Regions from separate parts of the Paenibacillus sp. J22FR83 genome, predicted to be linked through region 2. Evidence: riboswitches for the same ligand, from Rfam matches in the RefSeq annotation. Region 2 holds a riboswitch; the other holds the start of a gene.

Region 1 (11,789 bases), on a different contig from region 2:
CCCCGAAGAGGTCATGACGACGTTAGCAGGGGGCAAAAAGCCAAGCGTGTCCGTGACGCTGAACGGCTACACGTACCGGACAACCGTCGCTGTCATGGGCGGTGAATACCTAATCCCGCTGAGTGAAGCCCATAGACAAGCATCCGGCTTGAAAGCGGATGACCCTGTTGAGGTAACGTTGGCGTTGGACCTAGTCCCTCGGACCGTGGAAGTTCCAGCCGACTTATCTTCAGCGCTATCTGAAGCGGAGGGCGCCGTACAACGTTTCGAAGCCCTCGCTTTCTCCAAGCGCAAAGAATTCGTCCGCCAAGTCGAGGACGCGAAGACACAAGAGACGCGCCTACGCCGGATTGCCAATGTTGTTTCGCAGATGAGCAGCACTTAGCGGTACATTATTACTGCTTAACACTTAGTGTCCTGATGTGAACTTCAGTCCGAGCACACCGACCAGAATTAGGACCATAAATAAAATCCGAGTCAAACTGATCGGTTCATCGAGAAATAGCGTACCAATGATAATCGCGCCGACTGCTCCAATGCCGGTCCATGCCGCGTAGGCCGTTCCAATGGGAAGGGTTTTCGTTGCTACAGCTAAGAAATAGAAGCTAACAATCATGCCAAGAATCGTAACAATCGAAGGGACAAGTCGTGTGAAGCCATTGGAGAACTTTAATGAGATCGCCCATACGACTTCAAATACACCTGCAATAGCTAGAAATAACCATGCCATCATGAACACTCCTTTATAAGAGGATATAGTAATGTCAGTGCCACAAAAAAACAGAGAAAAGCCCGGGAATATCGCACGAATGCGATAGACTCCCGGGCTTTTCTCCCTCCGTGACCACAGCATATTTGCTGTGTGTTTTCCCTTGGACCAGCCGACGGTAAGACGCCGCGGAACCCTAGAAAACGACATGCCGTTATTATAGGCTCGCTAACATGCGATGTCAAGTTACACATTTTGACTGCTGCCTGTTTAGCTTGTCCCTATTCCTCTAGCGCTATGTTGTTCAATGCCAAATGCGCACGGAACATAGCCATCGTATCAGGATGCTCTTGTTCGGGCACCCATGTTGCGGAATCCCAGATTTTAGACAATTTAAGGGCGCGACTGCAGTGGACGAAGCATTCCTGCACCTCAACGCCGACCGCGGCGATTGGCGATTTGCCATTAAGCTGCATAGTCGCAAGGAGTTCCTCATCATTCGTCAGCCAAGCGCGTCCATTGACGCGAAGTACGTTCTCAACGCCAGGGATGATGAAGATGAGGCCTACTTGCGGGTTGGCCAGTAGATTATACATTGAATCGACTCGGCGGTTTCCCAGTCTTTCCGGATAAACGAGGCGGTGATTATCGAGAATGCGAACGAAGCCGGGGCTATCGCCGCGCGGGGAAACATCACATAATCCATTCGCACCCGAAGTGGATAAGAAGAACAAAGGTGATTTGGCGATGAACGCTTGGGCGTGCTCGTCAATTTGATTGATTACTTTATTTTGTACGGCAGGATGAGGCTCTCCGATTATAGCTCTAATTTCATTGATGGAACGAACGATGCCGGGAAATGGGGGTGAGGTACTGTCTTGTATGTTGTCCATGCGTTCTTTTCCTTTCTCGAGGCCAGGAGGCCCTTATTCAAAATATCATTGCGGAACATAATAAAATCGGCTGTATGTCTCCGTGGGCTCCCGCCTTCGCAGGAGGGCGGAGCCGGTTATTTGGTGTTTCCTAGTATACGCCGATAGCCTCGTTCCAATGAATGAAGCCCTGCAAGCCGCTCTTACGAGCAAAGCTTGCAGGGCTTCATTCTGTGCCGAGAATATTACTTGGATTCAGCAGTTAGTTGATTGTAAATATCATCCCATAGAACTCGTCTGGCTGATACGTACCGCTTCGCATAATAGGATTCGCTCAACTTATTCTTAACAACACCTTGATTGGTAGCGGAGTGAACGAATTCACCATTACCGAGGTACATCCCTACGTGAGAGATACCGCTGCCATCTGTGTTGAAAAATACAAGATCGCCCTTACGAAGATCACTTTTGTCAACCCAGTAGCCTTCACTGTTTTGTGATTTGGAGCTGTGTGGAAGATCGATGCCGAACTCATCGAACAAGTAGGACGTGAACCCAGAGCAATCGAACCCTTTGAGTGTCGTTCCTGCCCATTTGTAAGGAGTCCCAACAAGGTCGTTTACCGCTTTATCCATATCGGATGCTGCGAAAACGCTTCCTACACTTACGCTCAAAAACAAAACAAGACTAAAAATAAGACCAACAACTTTCTTCAACTGCTTGTCTCCTTCCGGTGCCTACGAGGTTAGCTGGAGGGTTCGGTTGAAGGTTCCCTATGATCCCTGTCTTGCAAGATCAATTCACCCGGAGTGGTTCCCCCGTTTCCCCAAAAACTGAGGAATTCGGCATGAAATATTTGGTTTTTTGATGCTAATATTTTTATTTCGTCATAATGTTTGAAATTCCTCTTTTACGGGTACATAAATAGGCAAAAAAATAGTCTAATTGTTCGGAAAATAGACAAAAAAATCCCCATTCTCAAAGAGAAGGGGATAATGCTTGTTTATTCACTTTTTTGCCCGATATTAATTGGATATTTTGGCTGAAAGTAGCTGATATTGGGAAGATATGCCCCAAATTTGGATGAATATATGAAAGAGTGGGTAGAGTTGATAAATGATTAGGGCTACTAGCCCTGCCCATAGATATGTAGCTGTGACTGTGACCCCTGCCAAAAGCCATGTGAACAACAATAGGATAATGGCAAGTCCGATAATCGGCAGCGAATTACGAAAGAAAGAGAAGAGGGTTGATAAGATCCCTAGCTTGGCTGCAATAGCGAATTGCACGTACATAAATAGAAGCTGCAAGAGAAAACCGTAAAGCATCAGGCCAAGTATCCAAGGAAGAAGCTTCATTACAATTTGTTCGTAGGAACCACTATGCCCTAGCAAATAAGACGCTTTGGGAATAAGCCAAATGAGTGGAATCAGCGTTAGCGCCATGCGGATCAGATATACGAGCAGGAAAGGGAGCATGAGCTGCTTCATCCCGCGAAAGAAGCGATAACCAGCATTCTGGTGAGAGTGGGTAAGCGAATAGTAAACACCGCCATTGAAGAGAGGCGTCAACAACATCCGAACACACAAGAGGGCAGCTAACCACCATAAATAGGAATGGCTGAGATCTGTTTTAATTAATTGGAACTGGCTTTCAGCTAGAAAAATCTGCAATGCCTGCTTGGGCTGCTCAGCGCCAGGGAACCGATGCATGAGGGGGATGAGTATTCCCTGTACGAGTTTATACAGGAGAACACCCCAACCCATCTGATATAGGAACAAAATGATCGTGGCAAAGGGCTGCGCCATTGCTGCCCTAAAGCCTGATTTGATATAGGTGGCCAACGAGGGTCCCTCCTCAGTGTATGTTATGAGACGTAAGCCAAGTCCTCACCAGGCAACTGAGCCAAATACGGCTTGTAGGAATTGAATAATGCCGAGATTCCAGCGGATTTGCCACTTCGTATTTAATTGTGTTTGATAAAAGTTGTTGATGTGCTTATTTTCGAGAATCAGCGTGTACTTAGGATCAATGCGCACCCAATCGACAGGGGAGGCATGGATCAATTTGAATTCGATACTACCTTCCTTGCCATCCCATGTTTTATCTAGCGTAGTGCCATCAGCGAAGTGGAACTGAATCGGCACTTCCTGTGAGTTACCGCCAAGCTTCACGATACGGACCGTACTTTCGTAGGTCTCCGAACCCTTGGTGCCCTGTGGCTGAACGTGAACACTCTCGACGGAATAATCTATCATCAGATTGCCGTAGACATATTGATTAAAGAAGTCGTCCCAATCTGTTTTACTAATCTCCTCCACGACCTGTTGGAAATCTTTCGTAGACGGATGTTTGAACTGCCACTTCTGGAAGTAAGATTTCATGATGCGATCCATCGTCTTGGTACCGACTTGCGCCTCAATAGCTTTGAGTACGAGCTTGCCACGCGTGTACACATTTTCGGCATATTGGTCATGCCCTGTATACGCCCATGCTTCTTTCTGAAGTCCATTGGGTGAAGTGATATAACTGGATTCGACAGGTAAATTAGGTACTTCCCCGTATTCGGCTTCCATGACTTTATCCTCTGCATAAGAAGTAAAGCCTTCATCGAGCCATGCTTCTTCGAATTCGTTGCTGGCAACCAGTCCATAGAAGAATTGGTGGCCGATTTCATGGACGACGACGCGTTCCAGTTCTAAGTCTGGATCTTTGTCGCTGGCCCCCCATGCGGTGACTAAGGTTGGATATTCCATACCGCCAGCACCATTCCCACCAGGAGGAGGGACGACGATGGAGAGGGTCGAGTAAGGATACGTTCCGTACCATTGACTGTAGCGGGAAAGTGCTTTTTTGGCCGCATACATATACCGATCCTTCAAGTTTTGATGGTTTGGATCCAGATACAATTTGATTTTGACGCCTGGAATTTGTGGTGTAGAGAAGGGTTCTTCCACGTAGACGAAATTAGGAGAAGCCGACCAAGCAAAGTCATGCACGTCCTCGGCATAGAACTGATATGTCTTCGTGCCCTTGTCCGTCACAGCAGGTTTAACAGGAAACCCTGTAGCTGCCACCGTATAATTCGCGGGTACTTGAATTTTCACATCATACATGCCGAAATCGGCATAGAACTCAGAATTCCCATGGTATTGATGGAGATTCCAACCAGGCTCGGCTCGTCCCCTAGTCCCCTTGCGCTCATAAGCGGCAACCTTCGGAAACCATTGACCAGCCATCACGAAGTCACCGACATATCCCATCCTGGCAAAAGCTGCAGGCAGCTTAACAAGAAATTCGGTTTTGATCGTTACACTTTCCCCAGGCCCAACAGGTTTGGTTAACGGTATTTTGAGCAGCGTGTGGTCATCCTTATTACCGTCATCTGGTTGAACGAATGACATTCGTTTGGAGAGATCATCACCCGCGTCTGATTTCACGGAGAGCAGCTCCATACTGCCAGTACTCTCTTCTTTCGCTTCATCTTCTCGCAGCTTTCCGCCAGATTCACGCATGAACGTCGTTTTCTTCGAGGCGAATGCATTCGGATAGAGGTGAAGATACATGTCTTGTACAGGGACTGAGCCAGGATTTTCCCATGTAAGTGTTTGTTGACCTTGGAGTTGTCTCGTTTCTGGTGTGTAGGCAACATTCATGTGATATTCGGCAATACGGTAACTAAGTGGTGTTGAAGTTTCTAACGGTTTGCCATTATCTGCAGGCTGCATGTCCGGTGTCTGAACATAGGGAACTTCTTTAGAGACGACAGGAACAGTCCCTCGTGGTGTGGAGGGGAGCAAGGTGTTCGTTATTAACACTGCGCCGGCAGCAAGGAGCATGACAGCAAACCACTGTACCTTGCGGCTATTGAATAGAGCATTCATATCCATGAGATTCACCCCGCCTAAACAAGCATCTACAGCATGTATATGTAGACAACCTAGGGAATATTTCTGCGAGGCGAAAGAAATATATGAAATGTCCATGGGAGCCTGCCGCCACTTGTTCTACCGAGTGACTTTCGCTACAATGAAAGCATGTCGTCATTTTAACCTAATGTAGAGTGGAAGGTGCCCTAATGGAAGCGGATAAGAAGAAGCTGGCCTTAAATATAGTAAGTTCGAAAGTGAATCACAAAGGCTTCGGCGCAGGAGCCATTGATCTGAGTAACGTCTCCGGTATCATTATTGACGGGGATGAAGCGTATTTGGATGAAGGTACTCTGCATGCCAAGAGTAAGATTGAGAAAGGGATTAAATTCTCCACGAACAAGGAAGATGTCCCGAATGGTCGGAAGGCATGGATCGTCTGGGTAGCGGTTGATCGTACAGAAGAGGGCGCTTACTATGCAGGGATGTCTGCTTGCGAAATGCTAATCGATACCGAAGCGCGCCGCGGATGGAAGATTCTTGCGGAGCATGTTAATAAAATGGACGGTGCAATGAAACGCAAATTCATCCTCGAAGGCTTGTCTGACAGTGAACGATCAGCCCTTCGAAACTGCCTGATTGCGCACAACGAAGACTGGTGGAATCGCTCGGATGGAAGCCTTAAGGACGCACTCTCCTAAGCTTTAGGCGGGGAATATCGAGAATATGAACATTATGTGTCATCCATTGTTCCGCATTGTCGAAGCGGGTATACTAGACCCTAGTGTATGTTACCTCATATACTAGGACAGCAAAAAGGCAGGACTAAGACGCGCTTAGTACTGCCTTTTTGTGTTTTTATGTAGTGGGAAATTAGTCGTTCCACCACCGTTTTAGATCGTTCCACCATGAGCCGTTATCGCCTTTGGTGCCCGCTTTTTGACCGCCTGCCGTATCTGGATTAGCAGGTTTCCCCGTACAATAGGTTGTGGGTTCAGTTCCCGCAAGGAAAGCCTCCATTTTAGCATTCGGACAGTCCTCATTCGACAATTTGCCGCTCACAGGGTCAATATAAACCGTCGATACCCCTTCAGGGATCGGGAACAGCTTGGGCGGAATCGCATCCAAGGTCTGTTCGGTGAAATCCGCGAAGATCGGTGAAGCGAGATGTGATTCTACTGTAGTGATATTACGGCTCTTGTCATAGCCGACCCAGACTGCGGTGGAAAGCTCTGGTGTAAATCCGACGAGCCACGCGTCTGTATCCGTGGTACCTGTTTTGCCAGCTATTGGCCGTTTAATCGTACTAGCTACACGGTTACCGGTTCCACCCTCTTCGAAAACACTCTCCATTAAATTGGTCATTACATACGCAACTGCAGGTGGTATCACCTGTTCCTCTACAGGAGTTGCTTCATATAAGACACGCCCATTCGCATCTTCAATTCGCAGAATAGCCGTCGTTTCATGGTGCACACCTTGGTTCGCAATAGAGGCAAAGGCCGAAGCCATCTCCAGTGGACTTACAGGGAAAGAGCCTAGTGCTAAGGAGGGCAGCGGCTTCATTGGAGAAGCAACACCGAGCTTACGCGCGAAGTCTATCACCTTCTGTGGTCCCACCTCAAGAATCGTATGCACCGCATAAATGTTATCTGATTTCGAAATCGCCTGACGCATATCCATATTCGCATTTGTATACTGATCATTGAAATTTCTAGGCGTATATTGTTGGCGTCCTTCATCGTAAGTAAATACCGTCGGTTCACTCTTGACCATAGACACAGGGGTGAGGCCATTCATAAGTGCAACCATATATACGAAAGGTTTAAAAGAAGACCCAGGCTGTCGTGTATTCGACAGGACGCGGTTGAACTGATTTTCCGCATAGTCGCGACCGCCAACCATAGCTTTGATCTCACCCGTGCGCGGATCTACCGCGACAAGCGCAGCCTGTAGATCGGGCTTACCTTCGAGCTGCTTAGTAATGACATTCTCAGCAATGTGTTGGGCATTCTTATCCAGCGTCGTATAGATGCGTATGCCGCCTTCATCGAACTGTTCTTCCGTGATACCGAGCTTTTCCGTCGCTAAATTACGTACATAATCCCTGAAATAAGGGGCAACAGAAGGCTTCTTTTTCGTTAATGGCAGAATCGTCAGCTTTTCCTTGCCTGCAGCATCAGCAGCACTTTGGGTAATAAATCCGCTGTTCACCATCGTCTGGAGAACGACCTTTTGCCGATCCATCGCATTCTGCAAATCATAATAAGGGGAATAGTAACGCGGCCCTTTCGGTACCCCGGCAATCATAGCGCTTTCGGCCAATGTCAATTCACTGGCATGTTTGCCGAAGAAAAGTTCAGACGCAGTCTCAATGCCGTAAGTCGAATGCCCATAATAGATTTGATTTAGGTAATCAGCGAGAATATCATCTTTGCTTAGCTGCATTTCCATTTGAATGGCATACACGGTTTCCTTGAATTTACGCGCCCACGTACGATCATGAGTTAAATATAAATTACGTGCTAATTGTTGGGTGATGGTACCTGCTCCTTGCACCTTCGCCATCGCTTGGACATTCACAATGGCCGCGCGTGCTACGGCTTTAACGTCCACACCGAAATGATCGTAGAAATGCTGGTCCTCCACAGCAAGTGTTGCATGTATTAAGTAAGGTGAGATGTCTTTTAATGAAACGACTTGCCGATTCTGCCCTGAATAAAAGGTATCAATCACCTCGCCATGTACATCATACATCTGAGAGGTTTGCATCGTTTTGGTGACGGGAAGGGTTTGAGCGCGCAAATAAACGAGAAAAACGGTGGTCCCGATGAGCAATAGCAGGCTGCAGGTAAAGAAGAACGAGAAGGTCTTTTTAATCCGTCTCATCCACCTCATAGAAGCAGGAATCTCATCGTTCCGTCTGGCAGCTTGTGTGTCTGGTGTTTGTTGGCGAGGCTTCTCATTCGTATTCTCATTCTCGGACATGCTTCCCATGCCTCCCTTCTCCTTGCCCAAAGTCGCTATTAACCAGTATGGAAAAGCATGGCAGTCCGTATTCAATGAATTGTAAATATTTTTTGTTAATTGGTTAAAAGATCGAGGAAAATATTGCATTTTGGGGGTAATGAACTATAATACAATTTGGACGTGTCGAGGGACTGGAAATTAACACCCTAACTCGTATGACTTTTCCAGCTGGTGGAACACTGTTAGAGATAACCAATGTCAGGAATTATTCATCCAAATAGAGAAGCGAAAGAAGGGTTACTTTATGGAATTATGGTACACAGAGAAACAAACGGATAGCTTCGGTATCACGGCAAAAGTGACTGAAACTTATGTAAGAGAGCAAACGGATTTCCAAGATCTTTCCATGATCGAAACCGAAGAGTGGGGCACGATGCTAACACTTGACGGCATGGTGATGACAACGGTGAAAGACGAGTTCGTCTATCACGAAATGGTTGCTCACCCAGCGCTTGTTACTCACCCGAACCCAGAGTACGTACTTGTTGTGGGCGGCGGAGACGGCGGCGTTATTCGTGAAATCATGAAGCACCCGAAAGTAAAAAAAGCCGTTCTTGTTGATATCGATGGCAAAGTGATCGAGTACTCCAAGAAATACCTGCCAACCATCGCTGGCGAATTGGACAACCCTCGTGTTGAAGTAATCGTTAACGATGGCTACATGCACATTCATGATCACAAAAACACGTACGATGTCATCATGGTTGATTCCACTGAGCCTGTAGGCCCAGCTGTTGAGCTGTTCTCCAAAGGTTTCTATCAAGGGATCTTCGATGCATTAAAAGAAGACGGAATCTTCGTTGCTCAAACGGATAACCCATGGTTCAAAGCAGATTTGATCCAAACCGTAAATCGCGATGTGAAAGAAATTTTCCCGATCGTTCGTGTATACAGTGCGAATATCCCTACCTACCCAAGCGGTTTGTGGACATTCACAATGGGCAGCAAGAAGCACGATCCGCTTCAAGTAGAAGAATCAGCAATCCCTGAATTCCCAACGAAATACTACACACCACGCTTGCACAAAGCAGCGTTCGTGTTGCCTAAATTCGTTGAAGATTTGATTAAATAAGCTGCATAATCGCAGATTTGAACGGAGGGAGTCGCTTTGTCGGCTCCCTTTTTGTTTTGGGCAAGCAAAGCTTGCCATTGTGTAACTCGGGCCCAAACTTAACCCTAATTCAACCTCACCCGAAGCCCTAGCCAAACTCAACTCAACCCGAACCCGAACCCCCGGGGCTAGCCACCAAGCATGCCTACTAAGCAAATAACTGGATTTTCTACAGCTATTTTAAGCAAAAACAAGGCATTTTCCCAAATAACTGGATTTCCTCCCGTTATTTCAGGACATTTTTGATCAAATGGGACATTTCGGCGAAATTAGATGTAGAAAATCCAGTTAAACTTACTTAATTCTCGTTTTACCCGGAAATAGATGTAGGAAATCCATTTAATTGCCTGATCCAACCCAACCCAACCCAACCCAACCCAACCCAACCCAACCCAACCCAACCCAACCCAACCCAACCCAACCCAACCCAACCCAACCCAACCCAGAAACTAATTTAACTAGCTTACGTTCCTTCAAGTAATAATACTTCCTTATTCAATCACTGCCATACAGCTGTCAGTAGCACCTAGCTATACTGTAAACATAAGGACAGGACACGAATCGCAGCAGCTCGAAGCACCAATGCTAGCACCAACAATCACGTGAGCAACAAGCCAGAGCGAGACTGCACCCTGTACCATCACCCCTAGGAGGTTGGATATATGTTTACAACGATAGAGAGCTTTATCCAAGAATACGAAATGGAATCAGCCACAACGCAGCAACTGCTAGATACATTAACAGATGAGTCGCTCCAACAAACGCAAGCTGAAGGTTACCGTCCACTTGGCTACATTGCGTGGCATTTGGTTCATGCAGAACGCGGTATGCTGTACGGAACGGGGTTGAAATTCGAATCGCCGGCTATCGTGAATACGCCACCTGCGGTGGCGGCAGTTATTGCGGAAGCGTACCGGACAACAACGCAGAACATACTTAACGCAATCCGTACACAATGGACGGATGAGGATCTGCAGACGGTGGTTACGATGTTCGGCATGCAATGGACGATCAGTACAACACTCCACAGCTTCTTGAAACATGAAATTCATCATCGTGGTCAGTTAACAATTCTAATGCGTCAAGCGGGACTTCCCGTTATCGGTGCCTATGGCCCAGCCAAAGAACAATGGGCTGCTATCGGTAGGCCAGTTCCAACCTTATAGGTATAGATTCACGAGCCTCCAAGTCCGTTTTCTGACGGATCAGGGGGCTTTTTTCGACTTGAATGGCATCGATAGAGTAATTATCGTTCACTTTTGCCAATTGGGGACTCGTCTGCTAGTTTCCTAATCCTCTGCCATGCATTGAATTTACTTATCCTTTCATATACACTATTAGCTAACATGCCTACGCTTTGGCGCGAGTTGCCATACGTAGCAACAGAAGAAGAGGGGATTGTCGAATCATGACGGACAAGCAGCGGGTGCGGATTCGAATCGAGAGTCGAAGCGGGAGTGAGACCACGGTGCAGAAGGCGCGCGGTGATCTTTATCGCAAAGGCGATCATACCTATATCCGCTATGAAGAAGAACCGAATGAGCTGGGACGGACTGTGACGATCATTAAGCTCGAAGATAATCAGATCCGTATTATTCGCCAAGGGGATGTACAAGCGGAGCAAACCTTCGTTCCTGGAGAGAAGCGAACAGGCTTTTATCACACACCACAGCTCCGAATGGAACTGGAAATTGAGACGCACAAGCTGACCTCGGAGGCCATTCAAGGGATCGGAATTACGAGGTGGAGCTATGATCTATATGCATCAGGTACACATGCAGGAACCTATCGAATCAAGTTGTTAATTCAGGAGGAGTAAGACAAATGGATGTACTTAACGAAGTGAAAGCGAAAGTGAAGCAAGTCATTAAAGAGGCCGTTCTAACGGCAGGGATCGTCTCCGAGGAGCAGTTGCCAGAAATTATTCTGGAAGTGCCGAAAGAGAAGACGCATGGCGACTTCGCCACGAATGTAGCGATGCAACTGACGCGTATTGCGAAGCAGAATCCGAGACAAATTGCCGAGCAAATCATCGCTAACCTGAATAAGGATGCAGCGAGTATTGCACAAGCGGAAATTGCAGGCCCGGGCTTTATTAATTTTAAAATGAATCAAGTCTACCTCTACCCGGTGATTGCCGATGTGGCGAAGCTTGGTGAACGCTATGGGGAGTCGAATGTTGGTCAAGGAATTAAAGT
Region 2 (11,789 bases):
ACGTAAGTGAAGAAGTAAGTGAAGAGAATGAAGCAACTGAGGCAGTAAATGAAGAAGTAGTTGAAGAAACGAACAATGAAGCGAATGATGAAGTCGCGGCGTCGGAAGAACAACCTGCTCCAGATCCACAAAATGAGTAGCTATCGTTATGACTGTCAAAGCATGTCCTAAATGTCTAGTAGGCTGACCTGTCGTAGATTCCTCTACTTCAAGTCAGCCTACTTTGTTGAACGGCCAAGGTTAACCTTAGCTAATTAATTTTAATTTCGCCTTTTTGATAATCAGTTTCTGGTACAACACGATGTATCTATCTAACAACTGGCTGACGGATACGACTTTCTCATGTGTCAAGCTACCATTAATCACTGCTTGATTAATCATCTCAAATCGCAAGCTTTCAATTTTTTCTTGAAGTTTTGATTCCATCGTATCCATCTCCATTCTAATTATAGAAATTAGTTATACTTCCTATATTTGTATAGTAAATGAAGACTATTAGATTAATATTAGAATTTGTTGGTGAGAGTATTAGTTTTACTTGATCTTCCTATAATATAGCGGGGCATGTCCCGTCACTAATTTGAACACACGCCCAAAATGCGTAACACTGCCGAAGCCAACTTTCTTCGCAATGAGACTAACTTTCATGGAGGAATGCTCTAATAGTTTCTTGGCTTCCTTAATCCTTACACTATTCAAATATTCCACGAACGTAAACCCCGTCGCTTCTTTGAAGAATCGGCTTAAATAATAAGGACTCACATAAAATTTCTCCGCCAGCAGATGCAGCGGCAGATCCTGCATGTAATGGGTGTTCATATACCGAACAACCTCCAAGATCCTCTCGTGCATAGGACTTGGGGGCTCCAGCAGCTCCAGTGCATTCTGTTTGGCATGTCGACAGCAAATAATAAGCAACTGCAGCACCAGCGTCTGAGCAAACATCTCGAAGCCAGACTTCTTCTCCTGCATCTCCTGCATGATGCTTTGTGCTAGCGATTCGATTGCAAGCTTGTCTTGCAGCGGACATTTGATGATCAAATAGGCTTGCTCGAAAAGGGGCTGGAAAATGTCCCGATACGCATCATTGACTGAAGCCATATAGCTTTCATGAATATTTACGATGAGCCGCTCATGCTTGGGCATTTCGGTATTCGTCGTCCGATGAAGGATATTCGGAGAAATGATGACGATATCCCCCTCGTCGATGATCATTGTCCTGTCTTTTATAAAAAAAGTCCGTTTGCCGGACATCAAATAGAATATTTCATAGGTGCTATGAAAATGGTTGACTGGCATGTTGTGACTTAACGCCTTCCGATAAGATATGGAGAAGGAACCCTCACGGTTATTAAATTGAAAATCGCTCATCCTTGCTCCGCCTCTCATCTCATTTGCCATTTATTATACGCCTCTGCCGTTAGACTGCAAGATATAAGAAGAAATTTAGTTTTTGCGCAAAAAATGTACATATTCCTCTGATAAGATAAGCTTAAGTACACGAAGGAGGAATGAACCCGAATGCAAGCTTCTGAACGTAATATCCAAGACAGCACTACTGCCACCCATCATGTAAAATCCCCTATTCAGTGGGCGGAGGCTGCGTGTGAGGCACTGATGGCCAAATTTGAACCGGAACAGCTTCCCCCAGATCGTTTCCACTATCATCAAGGTGTTTTTCTATCTGGTATGGAGAAATGCTGGCGGGAAACGAACGACGATAAATACTATACGTATATCAAGCGATGGGTAGATAGCCAGATTCTCCCTGATGGCAGTATTAAGAAATACAACCCAGAAGAATTAGATGATATTCAGCCTGGCGTGCTGCTCTTCAATCTGTATGAGCAAACTGGCGATGAACGATATAAGAAAGCCTTGCATACGTTGGTTCCCCTTTTAAAAGCATGGAAAACGAACCCATCTGGTGGCTTCTGGCATAAGGAACGTTACCCGAATCAAATGTGGCTGGATGGCTTATATATGGCTGGGCCGATTGCTACGCAGTTCGGTAAAACCTTTGGCGAAGCCGACTATTTCGACATGATGACTTATCAAGCGATCCTCATGGAGAAGCATACCAAGGACCCTAACACTGGCCTGCTGTATCACGGTTGGGATGAAACCAAAGCTGCTGCTTGGGCTGACCCTGTAACAGGCTTGGCACCGGAATTCTGGGGCCGCGCAATCGGTTGGTATCCAGTGGCATTGCTGGAAATGTTCGAATATCTTCCTGCGGACCACAAAGACAAAGCCGAATTGACGAGCATCCTTCAAGACCTGCTTCTGGCCTTGCTTCCCTATCAAGATGCCGCTACCGGCTTATGGTATCAGGTTGTCGATAAAGGCGACATGGCGGACAATTGGTTGGAAAACTCCTGCACAGCTCTGTATGTACACGCTATTGCCAAAGCCGTGCGCTTCGGGTATTTGGATCCTAAGTACTTGGCCTATGCGTGGAAAGGATACCAAGGGGTCATTGATACCCTGAAGTTCGATGAGAATGGTCACGTCATCATTGGCCAGATCTGTATCGGTACAGGAATAGGCGACTACGCCCACTATATCGCCCGTCCTACGAGCGAGAACGATTTGCACGGCGCTGGCGCTTTTATCCTTATGTGCGTAGAAATGAGTCTAGCTGCCCAAGCGTGACAAAAGAAAAACCAGTTAGCATCCCAAATGAGGATTGTTAGCTGGTTTTTTTGTAGGTGTATATCGCGGCGGCTACTTCAACTGCTGCTGCTACTTCTGCGGCTACTTCTGAATTCAACTGCCACTACAACTACCTCTTAAACCAATACCGCCTTACTTTCCCCGCCGCTCCCAACAAATGAAATGGATTTTATGTAGCTAATTTTGCCGATTTGCTACAGTTGCGAGCAATAGATGGATTTCCTACAGCTAATTTCGGCGAAAACCCACTAAACGGACAAACTCGCCCAGATTAGATGTACTTTTTCCATCTAATCGCAAAATCACAGGTGATATGGGGAATTTAACTGTAGGTTTTACAGTTAATTGAAAGCTAGCTACTTAACTGACGCTATTTCTACTTCACATGATGCCCCGCTACACATGCAAATCACGTTTGCCAAAAGCGGCATACGTGACCACGGTCAGGCCGACGATGACAACTGCCGAAATGATGACATAGACAGCATCAAACCCGCCGCCATACATGATATTCTTCGCCTCATAAAATTTAAACGGCGTTACATATTTCAAGAAAGCCAGCTTACTATTGAAGTCAATGGCAATGGACAGGATGAAGGTAATGAGCATGAAGCCTGTTGCGAGTGAGGCTGCCCTTTTGGCGTTTCGATACACGGCTGCAATAGATGTGCCAATGACCAGGAAGAGCATCTGCACAATCAACATCCCCAGCATGACGATGGAAATATCTCCACCAACGGCCTCCCCTTTGCTATAAGCGCCAACAATGCATATACTCGACAGCCAGGACACGAGGTTAAAAATAAGGATGTTCACGAAAGCGCTTAGCAGCTTCCACGTGACGATGCTGTGCCTCGACAAAGGCTTCACGAATAGAAACTCTGCCGTCTTATCCCGCTCTTCCTTCGCAATAATATTGGCGCCAAGCATTGCCGCATGAATCGTTGCCATCAACAAGAAGTATAGCACTAGGATGCCGAAATAGCCGCTGGCTTTCGATAAATCTAACGCGCCACCGCCCATAATGACTTGGAGGGACTTCGGCATTTCTGCCATCAGATCATTAATCTGTCCGTTCGTCGCCGTTGCTTGGTACTTGTTCATGCCACTTGCGACTAAAAAAATGAGCCCAAGACTCCAGAAAACCATTGATTTCCGATACGTTTTCAGTTCTCTCCAGAACATATTCACTTCTCGTTCCCTCCTCTCACCTACGTTTATACGGCATGAACGTCTTTTCTCGTGTAAATGAAGTAGCTCACCGTAATCGAAACAACGATAATCGCGATAGCTGCAATGACATAGGGCGTTTCATAACTTGCATTTGTAAGCATGTACGTCCCGCTGAAGTATTTGAATGGGGAAAAATACCGCTTAGCGCCCTCCCCATCTACGGCAACGATCATGCCGATTACGAAAAAGGCAAACACCGTACCAAGACTGACGGATAAAACAGCTTTTATTTTTGAAAACACAACCGAAACAACGAATCCCATCGCTAGAAACATCAGCTGGATAAACAGTAATGTACATGAAATCAGTAGAAAGATGCTCCCATCAAAATCGACCGTCTTGACTTGAAGCGCCATCATATAGGCTGCCCCGATATAAACCACACAAGTAATCGCTAAGGAAGCAACAGCCGCTAATAGCTTGGAAGTCACTATTTTCGTCCGCGTTACAGGTTTCGTAAGCAGAAAGTCTGCTGTTTTCTCACGAACCTCCTTGGAGAGTATCGACGCTCCCAACACCATGGCCTGAATAGCTCCGCAAAGCGTAATGTACATAAAGATGTACATGTAGAATCCAAGCAGGGTGCCAAACGTTTCGATTTGAATACCCAGCGCTTTCCTAACCCCCTCTGGGTACCCTTCTAAGACGGAAGAGAACTGTGCAAAATCTTTGGAAACCGAAGGAAAAAGGGATAAGAATAAGACGATAACAGCAAGTAAGGAGCACGTCCACGTGATCGTGGATTTACGATAAGCTCGCAATTCATGCAGGAAAATATTCATGCCTTTAAGCCTCCTTCTCATAGTAATGCATAAAGATCTCCTCTAAATCAGGCTCTTCGATCCATAGATTCGCAATGTCGATATCGGCTATTTTTCTCATGACTTGATTAATATTGCCTTTGAATAAGAAGCTCGTCGTCTGACCTTGGACTTCAATGTTGTTGACCCCGGGCATCCTGAAGAAATGGGGGTCGAGCGCTTGCGCCGTGTCAATTTTAAAACGCTTAAAATTGTTTTCTTTTAACGTGCTAATCTTCTCAACGGTTACGATTCTACCTTCTTTAATGATCGCAACACGATCACATAGCCGCTGTACTTCGCTCAAAATGTGAGAGGAAAAAAGAATCGTCGCTCCCCTTTTATTCTGTTGTTCGAGCAATTCGAAAAACTTCTGTTGCATAAGCGGATCCAGCCCGCTCGTCGGTTCATCCAGGATAATGAGCTTAGGGTCGTGCAGCAGCCCTTGAACAATGCCCACTTTCTTCTTATTTCCCAGAGATAGATCGTCAATTTTCTTCGTCACGTCCAGATGCATGATCTCGGCAAGCTCTTTAATTCTTTGGGTGCAATCTTTCTTGTAAAAGCTAGCCGAATACTTAAGCAGGTCAATTACTTTCATGTTGTCATAATAAAAAACTTCCGATGGTAAGTAGCCGATTTCCTTCTTAATTTCTGGCGCAAACTGGATGCAGTCCTTCCCGAAGATCTTGGCACTGCCGCTAGTTGGAAAAATCAGAGATAGCAGCGTTCGAATTGTGGTCGATTTCCCCGCGCCATTCGGTCCAATAAAACCGAAGATCTCCCCTTCTTCGATGGTAAAACTAACATCAGTGATGCCTCTTGCATTCCCATAAGTTTTGGTCAAATTGGTGATTTCAATTGCATGCATGGCACGGCCCCCTCAAATTTGTAAGGTTAAAAGCAAACAAAAAGAAGCCCTAAGCATAGAGAATCTCTACGCTCGGGCTTCTTCACATAAGAAGGCGAGTGTGCGGTTCTCTCTCAATGCACTACGAGGTTAGCTGTCGGATTCGGACTTGAGAGCGTCCTACCTAATGCTTGCGAGCATCAGGATTCACCCCATGAAGCCATGTGTTGCTTATACGGCTTCGGTTGGTTCCCCCGTTTCCCAGTTGGGAATTAAGTGGTTTAATTTTACAGAAAATCAACTTGTCGTAATGAATCTTACGCCGATCTGAACCGAATGTAAAACCTAGATTCACCTTTAATTTATGCAGATTTGACTTTGGTAGTCGATGAAAGCGCATACATTTAATGGTGACGTTGATTATCCTATATTTTGCTAGTTATTACGTGTGATACAACCGCCGATACTCTTGTGGTGTCAGCCCCGTGTGCTCCCGGAATCGAGCAATAAAATAGCTGCTCTGGGAAAAACCGATATGCTCGGCCACTTGCTTAATGGTCCATTCGGTAGACATAAGCAGTTGTTTGGCTACAACAAGACGGCATTCAAACAGCCACACCATCGGAGTCCGCCCCATCACTTCATGAAACATTCGACTAAAATAATACGTACTGAAGCCAGCCTGCTCGGCCATCTGCAGGAGGGTTAGTGGCTTCGTGCAATGCGTACGAATATATTCAGCAACCTCTCTCATCCGCGCACGCTTATCTAGAATCGTGACCGTACCATGCGTCTCCGCACGCAAGGCAAGCTCAGCCATCAATTCATAGAGCTTTACCGCCAATTGCACCTCATTTCGATTATGGGGAGATGCCTCTTCCAATAAACCCACGGTCAGTTGTTTCAGCTTGGAGGCATCGCTATACGTAAACAACCACACTGCTGAAGTACCTTGATCATTCAACAGTCTGTCGAGTCCCTCACCCGCAAGGTGTACCCAAAAAACTTGCCAAGGATCATTCGGATCCGATCGATACTCTTGCTCAAGGCCCGCTCCGTAATAGAAGCCCTGCCCTGCTTCCAGGCCGAATTCCTTCCCGTTCGCTTTGACATATCCCTTACCGCTTAACACAATATGCAAGTTTGCTTGTTGCAGCTGCCCCTTAGACCTCCGCTCTTGATGTTCTGGAAATTCTGCATATTGACCGATCATATCCGGATACACCGTATAGTGTTTATACATCGGCTCTGGTAATACATAATGAATTCGCATGTGTCCTCCGATGCGCAAAAATCTGATATCTCGAGCAAAATGATGTTATATACATAATATTACAAAGCAATATAATGAGTACATAAAGAATTTTCAATAACAAGAAATTAGTATACCTTATAGGAATGGGGATGTTACAAGTCATGGAAAAGACGATTCCTGGCGAGAAATTTGATCTAGGCGTATGCTACTACCCTGAGCAGTGGCCAGAGGCTATGTGGGCCGATGATTATACGAGAATGCGAGAAATCGGTTTTACCATCGTGCGGATGGGTGAATTTGCATGGAATTTCTTTGAACCCGAAGAAGGGGTATTCGCCTTTGATCTGTTCGATCGGGCGATCGATCTGGCTCACGAACATGGACTACAAGTTATTCTTGGCACTCCCACGGCTACGCCTCCCGCTTGGATGACCTTTAAATATCCCGAAATCTTGAATGCCACATTCGAGGGTGTGCAGTATCAGCACGGGCTGAGACGTCACTACAATTACAGCAGCCCTATCTACCGCGACTATTGTACGAAAATAACTAAGGCTATGGCCACTCATTATGCGAACTACCCAGGCGTAGTTGGCTGGCAGATCGACAATGAACTTAACTGCGAAGTCAACGTCTTCTACGCCGAGGCCGACCACAAAGCTTTTCGGGCATGGGTGCAGGAGAAATACGGTTCCTTAGACGCGTTAAATCAGGCTTGGGGAACTGTCTTCTGGAACCAGAGCTACTCCAATTGGGAGCAAGTGCACTTGACTCGCCCTGCGCCTAGCGAATCTGCAAATCCGCATCAAGCGCTGGATGAAAAACGTTTCATCTCGGATAACACGATCTCCTTTGCCCGTGTGCAGGCTGACATCTTACGAAAGCTGGCACCCAAGCAGTGGGTTACAACGAATGGGATGTTTGGTCATTTGGATAACCATGCTATGACGGATGAGTTGCTAGATTTCTATTCTTATGACTCGTATCCGAACTTCTCAACCATTTGGAACGATGCCAATCGCGAGAATCCTCTTCTGGATCGCAGCTATTCCAACCAGCTCACCAAAGTGCGTTCCATCTCCCCTACCTTCTGCATCATGGAGCAGCAGTCAGGCCCTGGCGGATGGGCGAACCGGATGGGACAATCCTCACCTAAGCCAGGCCAAATGCGATTATGGACGTATCAATCTGTTGCTCATGGAGCGGACATGGTCTTGTATTTTAGATGGCGAACCGCAACATTCGGCACCGAAATTTACTGGCATGGGATTAACGATTATCACAACCGTCCTAACCGCAGAGTGGCTGAAGCTACAACAATTAGCCGGGAATTGGGCAAAATCGGAGAGGTCATTGCTGGGTCCCGTTTCACAGCGGGTGTAGCCATTTTGCACGATTATGACAATGAATGGGACGGGGAGTTCGACATTTGGCACGGTCCTCTGACGAAAGAAAGCGAGTATAGCTGGGGGAAAGCGCTGCAGTTCAGCCATATTCCATACAACTATTTGTATGTGCAAGAGAAGACTACTTTGGCAGACCTATCGCGTTACAAAGTGCTTATCTACCCTCATCCTGCCATCATGTCGGAGGCAACGGCGGAGCTGCTTAAGCAATATGCAGCAGGGGGAGGCAAGCTGATCTTCGGAGCTCGCTCCGGTTATAAAGACCAACGCGGTCATTGCCGAATGACGCCATTCCCAGGTCTCGTCGCCGAACTGTGCGGCATAACAGTCGAAGACTTTACGCTCGTATTGAATGAGGCAGCGACACCTCATATGCGCTGGATCGATGGCGGAGACGAAGCCAGTACGCCTGCCCGGCTGTTCAACGATATTCTCCACCCCGAGAATGACAGCGTACAGACCTTAGCCGTGTTTGACGGCGACTATTATACCGGCAAACCGGCGCTCACCCGCAACCCTTACGGCAGCGGAGAAGCCTATTATTTCGGGGCTGCGTTCAGCCGCGCAATAGCGGATGGCTTGATCCGCCGCCTCGGACTTGCGCCTGCTACGGCAGGTTGGGCGGAGCTGCCGCCGGAGGTGGAAGTTGCGATCCGCGTGAAGCAGGATCGTCGCTTCGCCTTTATCCTGAACTACACCAGCCAACCAGTCAAAGCTACTCTGCTGGAGGAGCTGGAAGACTTGTTGGAAGGTGAGAGGGTTGGCGTTGGGGAGCTGGAGATTGCTCCTTATGGTGTGAAGGTTTTTGCACTGTGAGATAAGGTGTTCAAATAGCGGGAGTCCACAGTCACTTGTGTGTTTGGCTCGGATTAGCGCGTGCTGTCCGCAGGTGCAGGGTTGTGGATTGCAGATGTAAAGTAGCTGCCTGCCGATCCGTGTTTAGATGGGTAAACTACAGCTAATTTGCTCGTATCTGACGTATTTAGGTGATTAGATGGAAAAAATCCAGTTAAATTGCGGCAAGCTGGTTATTTCTCGTCGTTCCTTAACGAAGAGGCTATTTCAAGAGTCTACAAATCGACTTTTGAATAGCCTCTTCCTCTCTTATCGATAATACGACAATACCCAGCAGACGCCATTGCGATCTGTAACGATGGCAAGCAGTCCGTTGAACGGCGCTTCATACATGCCCACGTTAATAGAACCACCAACAGCCAGCTCACTGTAGATGCTTCGGTACGCTTCTTCTTTCTCGATAGTTACGAACACTCTCACGTAATCGCCCTTCAAAGTTGGCTTCGCCGCTAGCGTGTCAGCAAACTTAAGGATGGCTCCCTCGACATGCAGGTCCGCGTTCAGCACTACTTCTCCTTGCGTGCGCAATATCGTGATCTCGCCACCGAAAATGCCCTGGTAATACTTGATCTCATCCTTGCAATTGTCTACCACGATAAAAGGTATCGCCTTCATCATGTGCATCCTCCTCACATTGCCTTATTCCTGCCCCTGCTCGGTCAGATTGTGCAGCACAATCTTTAAGAGACTTAGCATCTGGTCATACTCCGCATCGGTGATGCCACTTCTTGTTTTATTTTTTACACGTGCTAACGCTTCCTGTACCTTGGGTACCACCTCTTGCCCGGCTTCTGTCAAAAATAGCAACTGATAGCGGTTGTCGGAAACATCGACTTCCCTCCGTACATACCCTTCCGCTTCTAACTTGGATATAGCCTTGGCGGTAGTCGTCTTATCGATAAGCAGCTTCTCGCTCAGCGCTTTCTGCGTAATCGGCTGCCCAAACGCAATTGCCATGAGAAAAATATATTGCCCGCTTCCGATTCGATACGGTGCCAACTCGGCTGAGATCGCTATCTGCATATGGCGGTATATGGCTGAAATGTATTGGCCGTGTGATTCTGTTGCCGCTCCTTCGTCCTTGTTGCTCCATAGTTGACTCAGTTTACCTTCCCCCTTCTTAATAGGATGCTATTGCAACTAATTCCATCTTATGCTAGATAGGGGGTTATTGCAACTATTATTTACTAAGAATGACCACTAGAACTCGTCAAAGTTGCAAATAAGCACTTATTTCGGAGATTTCCACCCAAATATAGTCAAATAAGTGCAAATAGGCATCCTTCTGAGCCCATCCGAGGGTAAAGGACGCCTGCTGGCAGAAATAGTTGCCTATTTGCACTTATTTCAGATTAAGAGCGTGGATTCGGTACAAAAGGTTGCTCTTTTGCACTTTTGCTAGCGGCGTAGCCCCCATACCTACAACAGCAATAATCCCCCAAGCTCTAAGCTTGGGGGATTAGGAGTCAACCCGTCGATGTTACTGATGATTACGTTTAGCTTCTACACCTAGCGCAAGAGATCCACGCAATCCTGAGTGCGTTCCTAACCCAGGAGGCACAATATAGGTATCAATGTTCTCCATTAAAGATTCCGTCCGGATATAACCATTCAAAATCTTCTGAACATGCCTACGGATGAGTGGGAATAAATGAGCTTGCTGCATCACACCGCCGCCTAGAATGATCTTCTTCGGTGACATCATGAGAATGGTAGAACTAATGGATTGCGCTAAGTAGTAAGCTTCCAAATCCCATGCGGGGTGATCAATAGGTAACTCGCTGCCTTTTACTCCCCAGCGTTGTTCGATGGCTGGCCCCGCGGCAACTCCCTCTAAGCAATCTCCATGATAAGGGCATGTCCCCTGAAAGCTATCACTGGAATGAGGTCTAATCATCACATGCCCACCTTCAGGATGAACAAGGCCATGGACCAAACGTCCCTCCATGTACACACCTACGCCGATTCCAGTGCCGACCGTATAGTAGACACAACTATCAAGACCTTGTGCTGCTCCCCATTTGGCTTCTCCGAAAGCAGCGGCATTCACATCCGTGTCCCAGCCGTAAGGGACATCGAAGGATTGTCTCAATTTGCCCAATACATCGTAATTGCCCCAACCTGGCTTAGGCGTTGTTGTAACATAACCATAAGTGGGACTATTGGGATCAACATTGATAGGTCCGAATGATCCGATACCAATCGCTGCCACTTGTTTATCTGCAAAATAATCAATTACTTTCTGCAATGTCTGCTCGGGATGTTCCGTTGGGAAACTAATCCGATCCTCAATGATACCTTCTTCATTTCCGACTCCACAAACGAACTTGGTTCCGCCTGCTTCAATGGCTCCATAACGCACGATGTCATTCCTCCTACAGTGTCTATGAAGTCGATTTTATCACAACCGTTTCGCCTAGAGATAGTCGAACTTTTCGACTATCTCACCCATTGAGGCGCCGCTTCACTCTACCGCAAGCCTCATGACCTCTGTCAGCATCAGGATTGGCAGCGCTTGGCCGTACGTCATCGGGCAAAGTTCAATCCTGCGGTAGGCCTCCAAAGTCTCTCCCATTCCAGTCCCATAAGAGACATTTTGGACCGTTCCGTCCGCGGAAATTTGGGAGATTACAGCTTCGGCGGCTCTACGCCCCACAGGGAGATAACGGGCGTCCAGATAGCCCAATCGGACAGCCTTTAGAATCCCATAGGAG

Evidence for each region. Region 2 has a riboswitch for cyclic di-AMP ahead of AC58PV_RS12910 (ABC transporter ATP-binding protein). Riboswitches for the same ligand answer to the same signal wherever they lie in the genome.
Region 1: it holds a riboswitch for cyclic di-AMP, as region 2 does, so the genes downstream of both, AC58PV_RS29110 (C40 family peptidase) here and AC58PV_RS12910 (ABC transporter ATP-binding protein) in region 2, are expected to answer to the same signal.

Annotation. Positions count from the first base shown of each region.
Region 1 is NZ_JCAUAM010000020.1:110,467-122,255, forward strand. Features, by position in the region: gene AC58PV_RS29095 (YdeI/OmpD-associated family protein) at 1-385, shown strand, start outside; gene sugE (quaternary ammonium compound efflux SMR transporter SugE) at 410-730, opposite strand; guanidine-I (ykkC/yxkD leader) riboswitch at 818-920, opposite strand; gene AC58PV_RS29105 (MSMEG_1061 family FMN-dependent PPOX-type flavoprotein) at 991-1,602, opposite strand; gene AC58PV_RS29110 (C40 family peptidase) at 1,827-2,297, opposite strand; cyclic di-AMP (ydaO/yuaA leader) riboswitch at 2,301-2,439, opposite strand; gene AC58PV_RS29115 (hypothetical protein) at 2,607-3,425, opposite strand; gene AC58PV_RS29120 (M1 family metallopeptidase) at 3,471-5,471, opposite strand; gene AC58PV_RS29125 (YwhD family protein) at 5,660-6,151, shown strand; gene AC58PV_RS29130 (transglycosylase domain-containing protein) at 6,324-8,438, opposite strand; gene speE (polyamine aminopropyltransferase) at 8,725-9,552, shown strand; gene AC58PV_RS29140 (hypothetical protein) at 9,931-10,068, opposite strand; gene AC58PV_RS29145 (DinB family protein) at 10,254-10,757, shown strand; gene AC58PV_RS29150 (YwiB family protein) at 11,000-11,410, shown strand; gene argS (arginine--tRNA ligase) at 11,416-11,789, shown strand, end outside.
Region 2 is NZ_JCAUAM010000006.1:166,772-178,560, forward strand. Features, by position in the region: gene AC58PV_RS12880 (hypothetical protein) at 1-140, shown strand, start outside; gene AC58PV_RS12885 (aspartyl-phosphate phosphatase Spo0E family protein) at 247-426, opposite strand; gene AC58PV_RS12890 (helix-turn-helix domain-containing protein) at 535-1,371, opposite strand; gene AC58PV_RS12895 (glycoside hydrolase family 88/105 protein) at 1,522-2,655, shown strand; gene AC58PV_RS12900 (ABC transporter permease subunit) at 3,073-3,861, opposite strand; gene AC58PV_RS12905 (ABC transporter permease subunit) at 3,894-4,691, opposite strand; gene AC58PV_RS12910 (ABC transporter ATP-binding protein) at 4,696-5,580, opposite strand; cyclic di-AMP (ydaO/yuaA leader) riboswitch at 5,684-5,848, opposite strand; gene AC58PV_RS12915 (AraC family transcriptional regulator) at 6,002-6,832, opposite strand; gene AC58PV_RS12920 (beta-galactosidase) at 6,976-9,036, shown strand; gene AC58PV_RS12925 (VOC family protein) at 9,325-9,693, opposite strand; gene AC58PV_RS12930 (MarR family winged helix-turn-helix transcriptional regulator) at 9,715-10,098, opposite strand; gene AC58PV_RS12935 (ROK family protein) at 10,556-11,437, opposite strand; gene bglB (beta-galactosidase BglB) at 11,540-11,789, opposite strand, start outside.